DNA from 2 places in the Streptomyces sp. MMCC 100 genome. Region 1 is predicted to be linked to the other one. Evidence: riboswitches for the same ligand, from Rfam matches in the RefSeq annotation. Region 1 holds a riboswitch; the other holds the start of a gene.
The links. A riboswitch is a leader RNA that binds a small molecule or an ion and turns the genes downstream of it on or off. The one in region 1 is predicted to bind S-adenosylmethionine.
Positions count from the first base shown of each region.

Region 1 (7,327 bases):
ATCGACGACACGTACATCGCGCTGGGTGCCGGACTCGCGTTGACCGCGACCGGCGTGATCAGCAGCGACACCCTCTTCGGCACCCTGGGCGACGCCACGGTGTGGTTGCTGATCTGCGCGTTCGTGCTGGCGGCGGCGGTGGCCCGGACGGGGCTCGCGGGCAGGGCGGCGGCGTTCCTGGTGGGCGGGGCGCACACCGTACGGCAGTTGGTGCACCTGACGACGGCCGCGCTGGTCGTCACGGCCTTCGCGGTGCCGGCCACCTCGGGCCGGGCGGCACTCGCGCTGCCGGTGTTCCTCGCCCTGGCCAAGGCGCTCGCCGACCGGAAGCGACTGGTCGTGATGCTGGCGCTGCTGTTCCCGACCGTGATCCTGCTGTCGGCGGTGGCGACCCTGATCGGTGCCGGTGCGCATCTGATCACGGTGTCGGTGCTGTGGGAGGCGACCGGGGACCGGATCGGCTTCACCCAGTGGCTGCTGCTCGGCCTGCCGCTGGCGGTGGCCTCCTCCCATCTCGCCGCCGAGACCGTGCTGCTGACGACCACGCGGCGCGCGGACCGCGCGGGCCCGGTCCGCATCACCGCCGAGGAGATACAGCGGCACAGCGACAGCCCGGTCACCGGTCCCTGGACCCAGGCCGAGAAGCGCTGCGCGCTGCTGCTCGCCACGGTGGTGACCCTGTGGTGCAGCGAGCCCCTGCACCACGTCTCCCCCGCGGTGGTGGCGCTGATCGGCGCGGTCGTCGCCTCCTCGCCCGCGCTCGGCACCGTACGGCTCAAGGACGCGCTGCGGACCGTCCCGTGGTCGCTGCTGCTGTTCATGGCGGCGACGATGGCGATGGGCGTCGCGCTGGCCGACTCCGGTGCGGCGAAGTGGCTGGTGTCGGGCCTGCCCTCGGACGTCGCCCCGGCCGTCTTCCTCGGGGTCGTGGTCGCCGTGAGCACGGCGGCCCACCTGGTCCTCCAGTCCCGCTCCGCCCGCTCCTCCGTCCTGGTCCCGCTGGTGATCGCCGCGGCCGTCGGCGCCGGGGTCAACCCGGCCGCCGCCGCGCTCGCGTCCACGGCGGCGGCCGGGTTCTGCCACACGCTCCCGGCCTCCGCCAAGCCGGTCACGCTCTTCTCCGACGTCCCCGGCGTCCCCACCTACACCCCGCGCGACCTGCTGCGGCTGTCGGCCGTCCTGGCGCCGCTGACCGCCGCGCTCGTGCTGTTCTTCGCCGCCGCCGTCTGGCCGCTGCTCGGCGTACCCGTGACCCGTTGAAGGAGTCCCGCATGTCCTGTGTGCTGAACCGTGTCGTCGTGGCCCCCAGCGGCTTCAAGGAGTCCCTGTCCGCCCAGGCCGCCGCCGACGCCATCGCGGCGGGCGTCCGCCGGGTCCTGCCGGATGCCGAGATCGACCGCGTCCCGCTGGTTGACGGCGGCGAGGGCACGGCCGTCGCGCTGGCCTCGGCGACCGGCGGGCGACTGGTCGCGCTGGCCGCCACCGGCCCGGTCGGCGAACCCGTCGGCACCCACTTCGCGCTGCTCGGGGCCGGGGACACGGCGGTGGTGGAGATGGCGGCCGTCGCGGGTCTGTCCCTGGTCCCGCGCGCCCTGCGCGACCCGGGCGCCACGACGACCCGCGGCGTCGGCGAGCTGATCCGCGCCGCCCTCGGCACCGGGGTGCGGCGCGTCCTCGTGGGCTGCGGCGACTCCGGTACGTCGGACGGGGGCGCCGGCGCGCTCCAGGCGCTCGGGGCCCGGCTGCTGGACGCGGACGGCTTCGAACTCCCCTGCGGCGGACGGGAACTGAGCCGCCTCGCCCGCATCGACCCGTCCGGTCTGGACGCCCGGCTCGAGGACACCGAGCTGCTCGTCGCCTGCAACCCGTTCAACGTGCTGTGCGGAGAGCGCGGCGTGGCCCGGGTGTTCGGCCCGCAGAAGGGGGCGACGCCCGCGCAGGTGGACGAGTTGTCGGCCGGCCTGGAGAACTGGGCGCGCGTCCTCGTCCGCGACCTCGGTGTCGTCGGCACCGACCTGCGCCACGGCCCCGGCACCGGCGCGTCCGGCGGTCTCGGCGCGGGGCTCGCGGCGGTCGGGGCCCGGCTACTGCCCCGCTTCGACGTGCTGCTCGACCACCTCGACCTGGACGCCCGCCTCGCCCGCGCCGACCTGGTCCTCACCGCGGAGGGCGCCCTGGACCACCAGACGCCGCGCGGCAAGGTCCCGGCCGAGGTGGCCCGCCGCGCCAAGCTCCACGGCCGTCCCGTACTCGCCCTGGCCGGCACGCTCGGCGAGGGCGCGCACGACGTGCCGGGGGTGGACGCCTGCCACGGCATCCTGCCTGCGCCGATGGCCCTGGCGGACGCGCTGCTGTGCGCCGCCGAGCTCCTCACGGACGCCACGGAACGCGCGCTGCGGATGATCCTGCTGGGGTCGCGGTTGCCGGGCCCGGCGGCTCGGACCGCTCAGGCGTCGGCGGCCGAGGTGGTGTCGGGGACGCACCGACCGTCCTCGGTGCGGTAGCTCCACCGGGCGCCGTCGCTCACCAGCTCCTTGACGGCGTTCACGAACCGCTCGACGTGCTCGTCCGGGGTGCCCGCGCCGAAGCTCACGCGGACGGCGTTGAGGGACTTCTCTCCGGGTGCCGCCTCGGGGGCGCCGCACTCGCCCTGCGCCTGCGGGTCGCTGCCGAGCAGGGTGCGCAGCAGCGGGTGGGCGCAGAAGAGGCCGTCGCGCACGCCGATGCCGTACTCGGCGGAGAGGGCCGCGGCGAAGTGCGAGCTGTTCCAGCCCTCCACGACGAAGGAGAGCACCCCGACGCGCGGCGCGTCGTCGCCGAAGAGGGAGAGGATCCGCACCTCGGGCACCCCGGCGAGGCCCTCCCGCACCTTCCGGATCAGGTACTCCTCGCGGGCGACCAGTGTGTCGAACCCGGCCTCCGCGAGCGCCTTGCAGGCGGACGCGACGGCGTAGGCACCGATGACGTTGGGCGACCCGGCCTCGTGCCGGGCGGCGCTGTCGTGCCACTGGACGTCCACCCCGCCGTCGGCGCGCCGGCTCACCCTGCGGCTGGCGCCGCCGCCGGCGAGGTACGGCTCGGCCTCCCGCAGCCAGTCGGCCCGCCCGGCCAGCACACCGGAGCCGAAGGGGGCGTAGAGCTTGTGCCCGGAGAAGGCGACCCAGTCCACGTCCAGGCCGGCCACCGAGACCGGGTGGTGCGGGGCGAGCTGGGCGGCGTCCAGCACGATCCGGGCGCCGTGCGCGTGCGCGGCGGCGGCCAGTTCGCGCACCGGCCACAGCTCGCCGGTGACGTTGGAGGCGCCGGTGACGCAGACCAGGGCGGGCCCGTACGGCTCACGGGCGGCCAGGGCCCGCTCCAGGGTCTCGACGGCCTGCGCGGAGGTGCGCGGGGCGTCCAGGTACGTCACGTCGGCCTCTCGCCAGGGCAGCAGCGAGGCGTGGTGCTCGGTCTCGAAGACGAAGACCCGGCTCCCGGCGGGCAGCGCGGCGGCGAGCAGGTTGAGGGAGTCGGTGGTGGACCGGGTGAAGACGACCTGGTCGTCGTCCCGGCAGCCGAGGAACTCGGCGACGGTCCCGCGGGCGCTCTCGAACAGGTCGGTCGACAGCTGCGACAGGTACCCGGCGCCGCGGTGGACGCTCCCGTAGTACGGGGCGTAGGCGGCCACGTCGTCCCACACCCGCTGCAGCGCGGGCGCGCTGGCGGCGTAGTCGAGCGCGGCGTACGTGACCTCCCCACCGGTGACGAGCGGGACGGTGACGTCGCGGCCGAGGACGGGCAGCGGGGTGGCGACAGCGGTGGGTACGGACATGGCGGACTCCCGTGAGGACCAGCGCGGGGAAGGGCGCTGTGAAAGAGAAGAAAAAGGGGTGTGCGGAGGCGGGGCTCTGCGGCCCTATCGCATTCGCTGATTCACGGGAGACTCCCTCGGACGACCCAGGACCCCTGGTTTCGCGAGGGGTCCGCGCTTGCCGTGGACCTTGCTGTCCACGACCTGGTCTTCACCCGGGGCACCCCGCCACGGACGGAGGGTTGCCGGACAGTCGGCCGGGGCCTCATGACTGTCACTCATGACCTGACGAAAAACCTAGGGGAAGTGATCGGCGCCCCGCAACCCGAGTCCGGATCGCGGGACGCACGTCACACGAGAAGGCGTCTGCGGCATGATCCGCCGGACGGACCCTACGCGTGGGTCGCCGCCACCCAGCGCTCCAGGACGCGCCTGGCCGCGCCGGAGTCGATCGACTCCGCGGCCCGGTCCATCCCGGCCCGGATCTGTTCGGCCAGCGGTCCCGCGCCCGGCTCCAGGGCCACGAGGGCCGCCGCCGAGTTCAGCAGCACCGCGTCCCGCACGGGGCCCGACTCGCCGGCCAGCAGGCGACGGGCGACGTCGGCGTTGTAGGAGGCGTCGGCGCCGCGCAGTGCCTCGACCGGCACGAGCTCGAGCCCGACGTCGCGGGGGTCGAAGGTCTCCTCGGTCACCCGGCCGTCCCGCACGACCCAGACCCGGGACGTGGCGGTCGTGGTCAGCTCGTCGAGGCCGTCGTCGCCGCGGAAGACCAGGGAGGAGTGGCCGCGCTCGGCGAAGACGCCGGCGATGATCGGTGCCATCCGGGCATGGGCGACCCCGATGGCCTGGGCCTTCACCCGGGCGGGGTTGGTCAGCGGACCCAGGAAGTTGAACACCGTGCGGATGCCGAGTTGGCCGCGTGCCGCCGCCACATGGCGCAGGGCCGGGTGGAACTTCACCGCGAAGCAGAAGGTGATGCCGGCCTCCTCGGCGACCTCGGCCACCCGCTTCGGCGTCAGCTCCAGGTTGACCCCGAGCTTCTCCAGGACGTCGGAGGCCCCGGAGGCGGAGGAGGCGGCCCGGTTGCCGTGCTTGACGACCTTCGCGCCCGTGCCGGCCACGACGATCGCGGACATGGTGGAGATGTTGACCGTCTTGGCGCCGTCGCCACCGGTGCCGACGATGTCGACGGTCTCCCCCGGCACCTCGATCACGTTGGCGTGCTCGTACATGGTGCGGACGAGCCCGGAGATCTCCTCGACCGTCTCGCCCTTGTACCGCAGCCCCACCGCGAAAGCGGCGATCTGCGCGTCGGTCGCCTCGCCGCGCATGATCACGTCCAGCGCCCAGGCGGTCTCGTCCGCAGACAGGTCACGGCCGTCCAGCAGTCCGTTCAGCAGGGCGGGCCAGGAGCGGCCCGCCGCGGTGTCGCCTCCAGCGGGGGTCACAGCGCTCATGAGCCGCTCCTGAATCGTGTGTGTCGTGCAAAGTCGTGGACAGGGGATCGCGCTTCCACCCTATCCAGCCCGGACACGGTCGAAGGGCCCCGTCCGCGGAACGGACGGGGCCCTTCGACCGTGGTGTGGCGACGCTGGAGGGTCAGTGGTGGCCGTGGCCGCTCGTGATCTCCTTGTACTCCTCGACGGTCGGCTTCGGAATCTGCGACTCCTCGCCGTAGTAGGCCTCGCTGAGCTTGGCGCGGAGCTTCTCGGTGCTCTTCACCTTGCGCTCGACACCGTTCTCGTCGACCGCGGGGCCGATCTCGGCCGGCTTGTACTGCTCGTGCGCCGTGAGCGTGTGCAGCTGCTCCTGGCTGAGCGGCTCGTGGACCTCGATGAACTCACCGTGCGGCAGGCGCTTGATGATGCCCGACTCGCGGCCGTGCAGCACCTTGTCCTTGTCCCGGCGCTGGAGGCCGAGGCAGATCCGCTTGGTGACGACGAACGCGATGACCGGCCCGAGGAAGAACCCGATCCGCACGAACCAGGTGACCGCGTTGATCGACAGGTGGAAGTGGGTCGCGACGATGTCGTTGCCACCACCGATCAGCATGATCATGTACGCGGTGACCCACGCGACACCGAAGGCCGTACGTGTCGGGGCGTTGCGCGGCCGGTCCAGGATGTGGTGCTCGCGCTTGTCCCCGGTCACCCACGACTCGATGAACGGGTAGAGGGCGATGAGCGCGAGGAAGATTCCGAAGACCACCAGGGGGACGAACACACCGAGGACCAGTGTGTGACCCCAGAAGTTGATCTCCCAGCCCGGCATGGCGCGGACCAGACCCTCGGCGAAGCCCATGTACCAGTCGGGCTGGGCGCCGGTCGACACCTGGTCCGGACGGTAGGGGCCGATGGCCCAGATCGGGTTCACCGACACGATGCCGGCGATCGCCGCGATGACACCGAAGACCAGGAAGAAGAAGCCTCCCGCCTTCGCCATGTACACCGGCAGCAGCGGCATGCCGACCACGTTCTTGTTCGTCTTGCCGGGACCCGCGAACTGCGTGTGCTTGTGGTAGAAGACCAGGATCAGGTGGCCGACCACGAGCCCGAGCATGATGCCCGGCAGCAGCAGGATGTGGATCGAGTAGAACCGGGCGACGAAGTCGGTCCCGGGGAACTCCCCGCCGAAGAGGAACATCGAGATGTACGTGCCGACGATCGGCACGGACAGGATCGCGCCCTGGGTGAAGCGGACACCGGTGCCGGAGAGCAGGTCGTCCGGGAGCGAGTAGCCGGTGAAACCGGTGAACATGCCGAGGACGAACAGCAGGAAGCCGAACAGCCAGTTGATCTCACGCGGCTTGCGGAACGCGCCGGTGAAGAAGACGCGCATCATGTGCACGAACATGCCGGCGAGGAAGATGATCGCCGCCCAGTGGTGGATCTGCCGGATCAGCAGACCGCCACGCACGTCGAAGCTGATGTCGAGCGTCGACTTGTACGCCTCACTCATCAGCTGTCCCTGCATGGGGACGTACGAGCCGTGGTACGTGACCTCGTTCATCGACGGGTGGAAGAACAGCGTCAGGTACACACCCGTGAGGATGATGATGATGAAGCTGTAGAGGCAGACCTCACCCAGCATGAACGACCAGTGGTCGGGGAAGATCTTGCGCATGTTGGCCTTGGCCAGGGAGTAGATCCCCAGCCGGCCGTCGGCCCAGTCGGCGACGCGTTCGCCGGCCGGTGCCTTCCCGCGAGAGCGGGGTCCGTCGTTGGCTGCAGTACTCATCCGCGCTCCCAGAATGCAGGACCGACGGGCTCCTCGAAGTCGCTGAGCGCCTCGAGATACCCCTCGTCGTTCACACCGATGCGCAGCTGCGGCAGCGGGTGACCGGCGGGACCGAAGATGACCCGGGCGCCGTCGGCAAGGTCGAAGGTGGACTGGTGGCAGGGGCAGAGCGCGTGGTGCGTCTGCTGCTCGTACAGCGAGATCGGGCAACCGACGTGGGTGCAGATCTTCGAGTACGCCACGATGCCCTCGTGCGACCACTCGAGCTCGCGCTTGTCCTTGATGGAGTCCGGCTCCAGC
Region 1 is NZ_JBGORK020000001.1:1,505,820-1,513,146, reverse strand. It holds gene ABS735_RS06945 (SLC13 family permease) at 1-1,260, shown strand, start outside; gene ABS735_RS06940 (glycerate kinase) at 1,281-2,504, shown strand; gene ABS735_RS06935 (aminotransferase class V-fold PLP-dependent enzyme) at 2,447-3,811, opposite strand; SAM riboswitch class IV at 3,960-4,076, opposite strand; gene trpD (anthranilate phosphoribosyltransferase) at 4,183-5,247, opposite strand; gene qcrB (cytochrome bc1 complex cytochrome b subunit) at 5,390-7,027, opposite strand; gene qcrA (cytochrome bc1 complex Rieske iron-sulfur subunit) at 7,024-7,327, opposite strand, start outside.

Region 2 (7,327 bases), 6.1 Mb from region 1:
TTCAGGCCGTGGCCGACGGTCAGGTTGCGGACCTTCTCCACGACGACGCCGCCCTCGAGACCACCGTTGACGGCGATCTGCTTCAGCGGGGCCTCCAGGGCGAGCTTCACGGCGTTGGCGCCGGTCGCCTCGTCACCCGACAGCTCCAGCTTCTCGAAGACCTGGGAGGCCTGGAGCAGGGCCACGCCACCACCGGCGACGATGCCCTCCTCGACGGCCGCCTTCGCGTTGCGAACGGCGTCCTCGATGCGGTGCTTGCGCTCCTTGAGCTCGACCTCGGTGGCGGCACCGGCCTTGATGACGGCCACGCCGCCGGCCAGCTTCGCCAGGCGCTCCTGGAGCTTCTCGCGGTCGTAGTCCGAGTCGCTGTTCTCGATCTCGGCGCGGATCTGGTTGACCCGGCCCTGGACCTGGTCGGCCGAGCCGGCGCCGTCCACGATCGTGGTCTCGTCCTTGGTGATGACGACCTTGCGCGCGCTGCCCAGCAGGTCCAGCGTGGCGTTCTCGAGCTTGAGGCCGACCTCCTCGGAGATGACCTCGCCACCCGTGAGGATGGCGATGTCGCCGAGCATGGCCTTGCGGCGGTCGCCGAAGCCCGGGGCCTTGACGGCGACGGACTTGAAGGTGCCGCGGATCTTGTTGACGACCAGGGTCGACAGGGCCTCGCCCTCGACGTCCTCGGCGATGATCAGCAGCGGCTTGCCCGACTGCATGACCTTCTCCAGGAGCGGCAGCAGGTCCTTGACGTTGCCGATCTTGGAGTTGGCGATCAGGATGTACGGGTCGTCGAGCGACGCCTCCATACGCTCCATGTCGGTGGCGAAGTACGCCGAGATGTAGCCCTTGTCGAAGCGCATACCCTCGGTGAGCTCCAGCTCCAGACCGAAGGTCTGGGACTCCTCGACGGTGATGACGCCTTCCTTGCCGACCTTGTCCATGGCCTCGGCGATGAGCTCGCCGATCTGGGTGTCGGCGGCGGAGATGGAGGCCGTGGAGGCGATCTGCTCCTTGGTCTCGACGTCCTTCGCCTGCTCGAGCAGGGCGGCGGAGACGGCCTCGACGGCCTTCTCGATACCGCGCTTCAGGGCCATCGGGTTGGCGCCGGCCGCGACGTTGCGCAGGCCTTCCTTGACCAGGGCCTGGGCGAGAACGGTCGCGGTGGTCGTACCGTCACCGGCGACGTCGTCCGTCTTCTTGGCGACTTCCTTGACCAGCTCGGCGCCGATCTTCTCGTACGGGTCCTCGAGTTCGATCTCCTTGGCGATGGAGACACCATCGTTGGTGATCGTGGGGGCGCCCCACTTCTTCTCGAGGACGACGTTGCGGCCCTTGGGGCCGAGCGTCACCTTGACGGCGTCCGCGAGCTGGTTCATGCCGCGCTCGAGGCCGCGCCGCGCCTCCTCGTCGAACGCGATGATCTTGGCCATGTGAAGTGGTCCCTCCAGGACTGGGGGTGATTCCTTCGGACCGCGCCCGCGCCCGCGACGGACGGCTCGCCGGCCTTGTGGTTCCTTCCCCACCCGGCCTGCGGGCCTCACCGACCCGGTCCTTCGTTGTCACTCTCACCTTCAGAGTGCTAACGCAATGATTAGCACTCGCCCCCATCGAGTGCAAGCGCCTCTCGGGGATCGGGCCCCGCCGTCAGCCACCCGCGAACAAGGGGACGGCGCGTGTCCGGGCAGGCCGAAGGGCCCGTACCCCGGGAGGTACGGGCCCTTCGGATGAAGACCGGGTGCTGCGGTGGCCGCGCGTCTCAGGCGCTGAGGCGAACCATGTCGGCCTGCGGGCCCTTCTGACCCTGCGAGATCTCGAACTCGACCCGCTGGCCTTCTTCGAGGGTGCGGTAGCCGTCCATCTGAATCGCGCTGTAGTGGACGAAAACATCCGCACCACCGTCGACCGCGATGAAGCCGTACCCCTTCTCCGCGTTGAACCACTTGACGGTGCCCTGAGCCATGCCTAACTCCCCTATTACTGGCCCTTGCACAGATCCACACTTCGCGGACCCGGGTCAGACCTCACCCCCTCACGACTGGGGGCGTGCGCCGGAACGCGTCGACCGCGGCTGAATGTATCTGTCCAACTGCCGTCTGCAACAGGTCAATCGGACGAGAAATCTGGACGTACCCGGTCCGGAATGTGGCGAGAATTCGCCTGAATTCGGGTCAAGTCGGGTCATACAAAGGGAACAAAAGCCGCAGAATACGCTCGCACTTTGGCTGCTTCTTGTCGGGCGGGCGGCAGGAATTAACGGTTCCCGTTGTGCCGATCGGGAGCGCGTTCCCCAACTCTACCGCGCTCAATCACATGGAATTGCCCCCTCCGTTTCTCTTACGGAGAGGGCAATCGGCACTACGACGCGTATCAGCCGCCGGCGACCGCGGGGATGATCGAGACGCCCGCGCCGTCCGGCGTCGCCGTCTCCAGGCCCTGCTCGAAGCGGACGTCGTCGTCGTTGACGTAGACGTTGACGAAGCGGCGCAGCTTGCCCTGGTCGTCCAGGACGCGGGCGGCGATGCCGGTGTGGTTCTTCTCCAGGTCGGAGATGACCTCCCCGAGGTTGGCGCCGTCGGCGCTCACCTCGGCCTTGCCACCGGTGTAGGTGCGCAGGATGGTCGGGATACGAACGGTCACGCTCATGCGAGGCCAGCCTCTCGGAAGGAATCCAGGTTCGGGCGGATCGTGGCGGTGAGGCCGGTACCGGCCACCGCGTCGAGGGTCTTGAGGCCGTCGCCGGTGTTGAGGACGACGGTGGTGAGCGACGGGTCAAGCACGCCGTTCTCGATCAGCTTCTTCGTCACGCCGACCGTCACGCCGCCTGCCGTCTCGGCGAAGATGCCCTCCGTGCGGGCGAGCAGCTTGATCGCGTCCACGACCTGCTCGTCGGTCACGTCCTCCACGGCGCCGCCGGTGCGGCGGGCGATGTCGAGGACGTAGGGGCCGTCGGCGGGGTTGCCGATGGCCAGCGACTTGGCGATGGTGTTCGGCTTCTGCGGGCGGACCACGTCGTGACCGGCCTTGTACGCCGTGGAGACCGGCGAGCAGCCCTCGGCCTGCGCGCCGAAGATCTTGTACGGCTTGTCCTCGACCAGGCCGAGCTCGATCAGCTCCTTCAGCCCCTTGTCGATCTTCGTCAGCTGGGAGCCGGACGCGATCGGGACGACGATCTGGTCGGGCAGCCGCCAGCCGAGCTGCTCGCAGATCTCGTAGGCGAGGGTCTTGGAACCCTCGGCGTAGTAGGGGCGCAGGTTGACGTTGACGAAGCCCCAGCCCTCGCCGGCCGGGTCGCCGATCAGCTCGGAGCAGAAGCGGTTCACGTCGTCGTAGTTGCCCTCGATGCCGACCAGCTCACCGCCGTAGACGGCGGCCATGACGACCTTGCCCTGCTCCAGGTCGTGCGGGATGAACACGCAGGAGCGGAAGCCGGCCCGGGCGGCGGCGGCGCCGACGGCACCGGCGAGGTTGCCGGTGGAGGAGCAGGAGAGGGTGGTGAAGCCGAAGGCGCGGGCTGCCTCGATGGCCTGGGCGACGACGCGGTCCTTGAAGGAGTGCGTGGGGTTGCCGGAGTCGTCCTTGACGTAGAGCCCGCCGGTGACGCCGAGTTCACGGGCGAGGTTGTCGGCCTTGACGAGCTTGGTCCAGCCGGGGTTGATGTTCGGCTTGGTCGCGACGTCGGCCGGGACGGGCAGCAGGGGGGCGTAGCGCCAGATGTTCGCGGGGCCCGCTTCGATCCGCTTCCGCAGTTCCTCGGTGTCGTAGCCCGAGAAGTCGTAGGCGATCTCGAGGGGGCCGAAACACTCCTCGCAGGCGAAGACCGGTCCGAGCGGAACCTTGTGACCGCACTCGCGGCAGCTCAGGGCGGCGGCGGGGCCGAGGTCGACGGCGGAACCCGAGGGGTTCGCGGAGGTCGCGGCGTTCGAGGGGTTCGATGTGCTTTCGGCAGTCTGCACAGCCATGGAGGCGAGGCCCTTTCTCCTCATCTTCCTCACGACGCATCTCGCCGTGAGACGGATTTGGCACCTTCCCTAGCCGGGAGCCTCGCCACGTCACGTGTGACAAGAGCCGGCTGGAGGGTTGCCGGGGCTTCATCGGGCCGTATCCCTCTGCCCCTCTGGATGAGCGGTATGTGGTTGTTTTTCGGTTGTGCGCGCGGCGACCCCGGCATGCGGTGGTCCCACGCGTTGTTCAAGACTGTAACCGACGGCCAGGACGGTTGAGATAGTCGTCCGTACCGCGAGATGGATCACAAAGGAGCCACCGGACGTGCTGGAAGAAGTCGAGCGCTGGCTGAACGCACGCTCCTGGTCGGCCGGGGACCGGCCGGTCCAGCACCTGCTGTCCGCCAAGCACGCCACCGGGCAGTCGGTCAGCGTGGTACTCCCCGCCCTGGACGAGGAGGCGACGGTCGGCGACATCGTCACGGTGATCCGGCGGGAGCTGGTGCTCCGGGTTCCGCTGGTCGACGAGGTCGTGGTCGTGGACTCCGGGTCGAGCGACCGTACGGCGGAGGTGGCCGCGGCGGCCGGCGCGCGCGTCGTGCACCGCGACGCGATCCTCCCCCGCATCCCCGCCGTGCCGGGCAAGGGCGAGGTGCTGTGGCGTTCGCTGCTGGTCACCGGCGGGGACATCGTCTGCTTCGTCGACGCCGACCTGCGCGAGTTCTCCGCCGACTTCGTCTCCGGGATCGTGGGCCCGCTGCTCACCGACCCGGACGTGCACCTCGTCAAGGCCATGTACGACCGCCCGCTGGGCTCCGCTCCCGGTCAGGGCGGCCGGGTCACGGAGCTGATGGCCCGCCCGCTGCTCAACATGCACTGGCCGCAGCTGGCCGGTTTCGTCCAGCCGCTGGGCGGCGAGTACGCGGCCCGCCGCTCCCTGCTGGAACGGCTCCCCTTCCCGGTCGGCTACGGCGTCGAACTGGGCATGCTGGTCGACGCCCTGCACCTGGTGGGCCTGGACGCGCTGGCGCAGGTGGACGTCGGGGTCCGCGTCCACCGCCACCAGGACGGGCGGGCGCTGGGCCGGATGGCCGCCGCGATCTACCGCACCGCCCAGCTGCGGCTGGCCCGCGGCCACCTGGTCCGGCCGGCCCTCACCCAGTTCGAGCGGGGCGTCGACGGGTTCGAGCCGCGCACCTACGCCGTGGACACCGAGGAACGGCCCCCGATGACGGAGATCGCGGAGTACGCGGCCCGGAGGGTGGCCTAGGGGCGGCCCAGGGCAGCCCAGGGGTGTCAGCCGGGGACGCCGTCCGACCAGCGCCACCTGCCGCCGGAGTCCTGCTCGCAGGTCAGGTACTCGCCGCCGCGGCCGTGGGTGCTCAGGCCGTGGTGCTTGTCGGCGCAGAACTGGCCGTCGGCGTAGCAGTTGCCGGCCGGGCTCATCAGCTCGCAGCCGCCCGTGCCGCCACCCCCGGTGCCACCGCCGCCGGTGCCGCCGGTGCCGCCACCGCTGGTTCCGCCCGTGCCGCCGTCCCGCGTCTTCGACGGCGCGGGGGTCGGCTTCGGCGTGTGCAGCAGGCGCCCGGCGCAGTCGCGGCCGTCGCGCGGGACGGTGAACGTCACGGCGCCGGACCCGCCGCTCTGCTCGCAGACCTTCTCGCCGCTGCCCCATGAGGAGGCCTGCCGCCCGGTGCCCTGGAGGCGGACGGTGTAGCCGACGTGCGCCTTCTTGGCGGCGCTGACGGCCGCCCCGATGCTGCCGCCGGTGAGGTCCGGCAGGGTGACGGGGGTCGGAGTCGGGGTGGGCGTGGGCGTGGGCGTCGGGGTCTCGGTGCTGGGGGACGCCTCGGGGGTGGGGCTGCTGCTCGGCGTGGCCGTGTCGGTGGCGGAGGCGGTGGCCGTCGCGGGTGCCTCGTCCGCCTTCGTGCTCGCGTCACCGTCGCCGCAGCCGGCCAGGGCCAGCGCGGAGGCCGCGATCAGTGCCGCCGTGCCCGCGAGTCTGCTCGTGCGCCGGTTGCGTGTGCGTATGGGCATGAAGCGCCCACCCCCCAGAAAGTTGAAATGTGCACCGCACATCCTCGACCCGTTCACAGTTCCTGCACAAGACGCGTGACCGAATCGCCGCCGAGGTGACACCGGGGGACGTTTGAGGTTCGAGGGGCCGGGCTAGGTTGAGGCGTATGGCTTCAAGCTTCGGTGCTGCTCAGGTGCTGGTCGCCTCCAATCGGGGGCCGGTCTCGTACGAGGTGCGGGAGGACGGGTCGCTGCACGCCAAACGGGGCGGTGGCGGGCTGGTCTCGGGACTGTCGGCCATCGGGCCCGACGCGGACGCGCTGTGGGTGTGCTCGGCGCTCGGCGACGGCGACCGCGAGGCGGTGCGGCGCGGGGCCGGCGAGGACGGCGTACGGATGCTGGACGTACCGGCCGACGTGCACGCGGACGCGTACAACGGGATCGCCAACTCGGTGCTGTGGTTCGTGCACCACATGCTCTACCAGACGCCCCTGGAACCGGTCTTCGACGCGGAGTTCCGGCGGCAGTGGGCCTCCTACGAGGCGTACAACCGGGCCTTCGCCGAGGCGCTGGCCGAGGAGGCGGCCGAGGGCGCGGTCGCGATCGTGCAGGACTACCACCTGACGCTGGTGCCGGGGATGCTGCGCGAGCTGCGTCCGGACCTCAGGATCGGCCACTTCTCGCACACGCCGTGGGCCCCGGTCGACTACTTCCGGCTGCTGCCGGACGACATCGCCGAGCAGGTGCTGCGCGGGATGCTGGGCGCCGACCGGCTCGGGTTCCTCACCCGGCGCTGGGCCGACGCGTTCACCGCCTGCTGCGACGCCGTGGTGGGCGGGCTCGGCGGCACGGAGATCGGCGTGCACGGGCTCGGCGCCGACGGGGACTTCCTGCGGAAGCGGTCGCACGAGACCGACGTCGAGGAGCGGATGGCGGCGCTGCGGGAGGAGATCGGCACGGCGCCGGAGGGCGGCGCGCGCCGCACCGTCGTGCGGGTGGACCGGACCGAGCTGTCCAAGAACATCGTGCGCGGGCTGCTGGCGTACCGCGAGCTGCTGGCGGGGCGGCCCGAGTGGCGCGAGCGGGTCGTGCACGTCGCGTTCGCGTACCCCTCGCGGCAGGACCTCGCCGTGTACCGGGAGTACACGGCCGAGGTGGAGCGGGTCGCGAACGCGGTCAACGAGGAGTTCGGTACGCCGGGGTGGACGCCGGTCGTGCTGAATCTGAAGGACGACTTCGCGCGGTCGCTGGCGGCGTACCGGCTGGCGGACGTGGCGCTCGTCAACCCCGTCCGGGACGGGATGAACCTGGTCGCGAAGGAGGTGCCGGTCGTCTCCGACGCGGGGTGTGCGCTGGTGCTGTCGCGAGAGGCG
Region 2 is NZ_JBGORK020000001.1:7,643,868-7,651,194, forward strand. It holds gene groL (chaperonin GroEL) at 1-1,427, opposite strand, end outside; gene ABS735_RS35445 (cold-shock protein) at 1,754-1,957, opposite strand; gene ABS735_RS35450 (MoaD/ThiS family protein) at 2,365-2,640, opposite strand; gene thrC (threonine synthase) at 2,637-3,956, opposite strand; SAM riboswitch class I at 3,974-4,122, opposite strand; gene ABS735_RS35460 (glucosyl-3-phosphoglycerate synthase) at 4,264-5,208, shown strand; gene ABS735_RS35465 (hypothetical protein) at 5,235-5,975, opposite strand; gene ABS735_RS35470 (alpha,alpha-trehalose-phosphate synthase (UDP-forming)) at 6,122-7,327, shown strand, end outside.
Region 2: linked by a shared signal. The riboswitch ahead of thrC (threonine synthase) and the one ahead of ABS735_RS06935 (aminotransferase class V-fold PLP-dependent enzyme) in region 1 are both predicted to bind S-adenosylmethionine.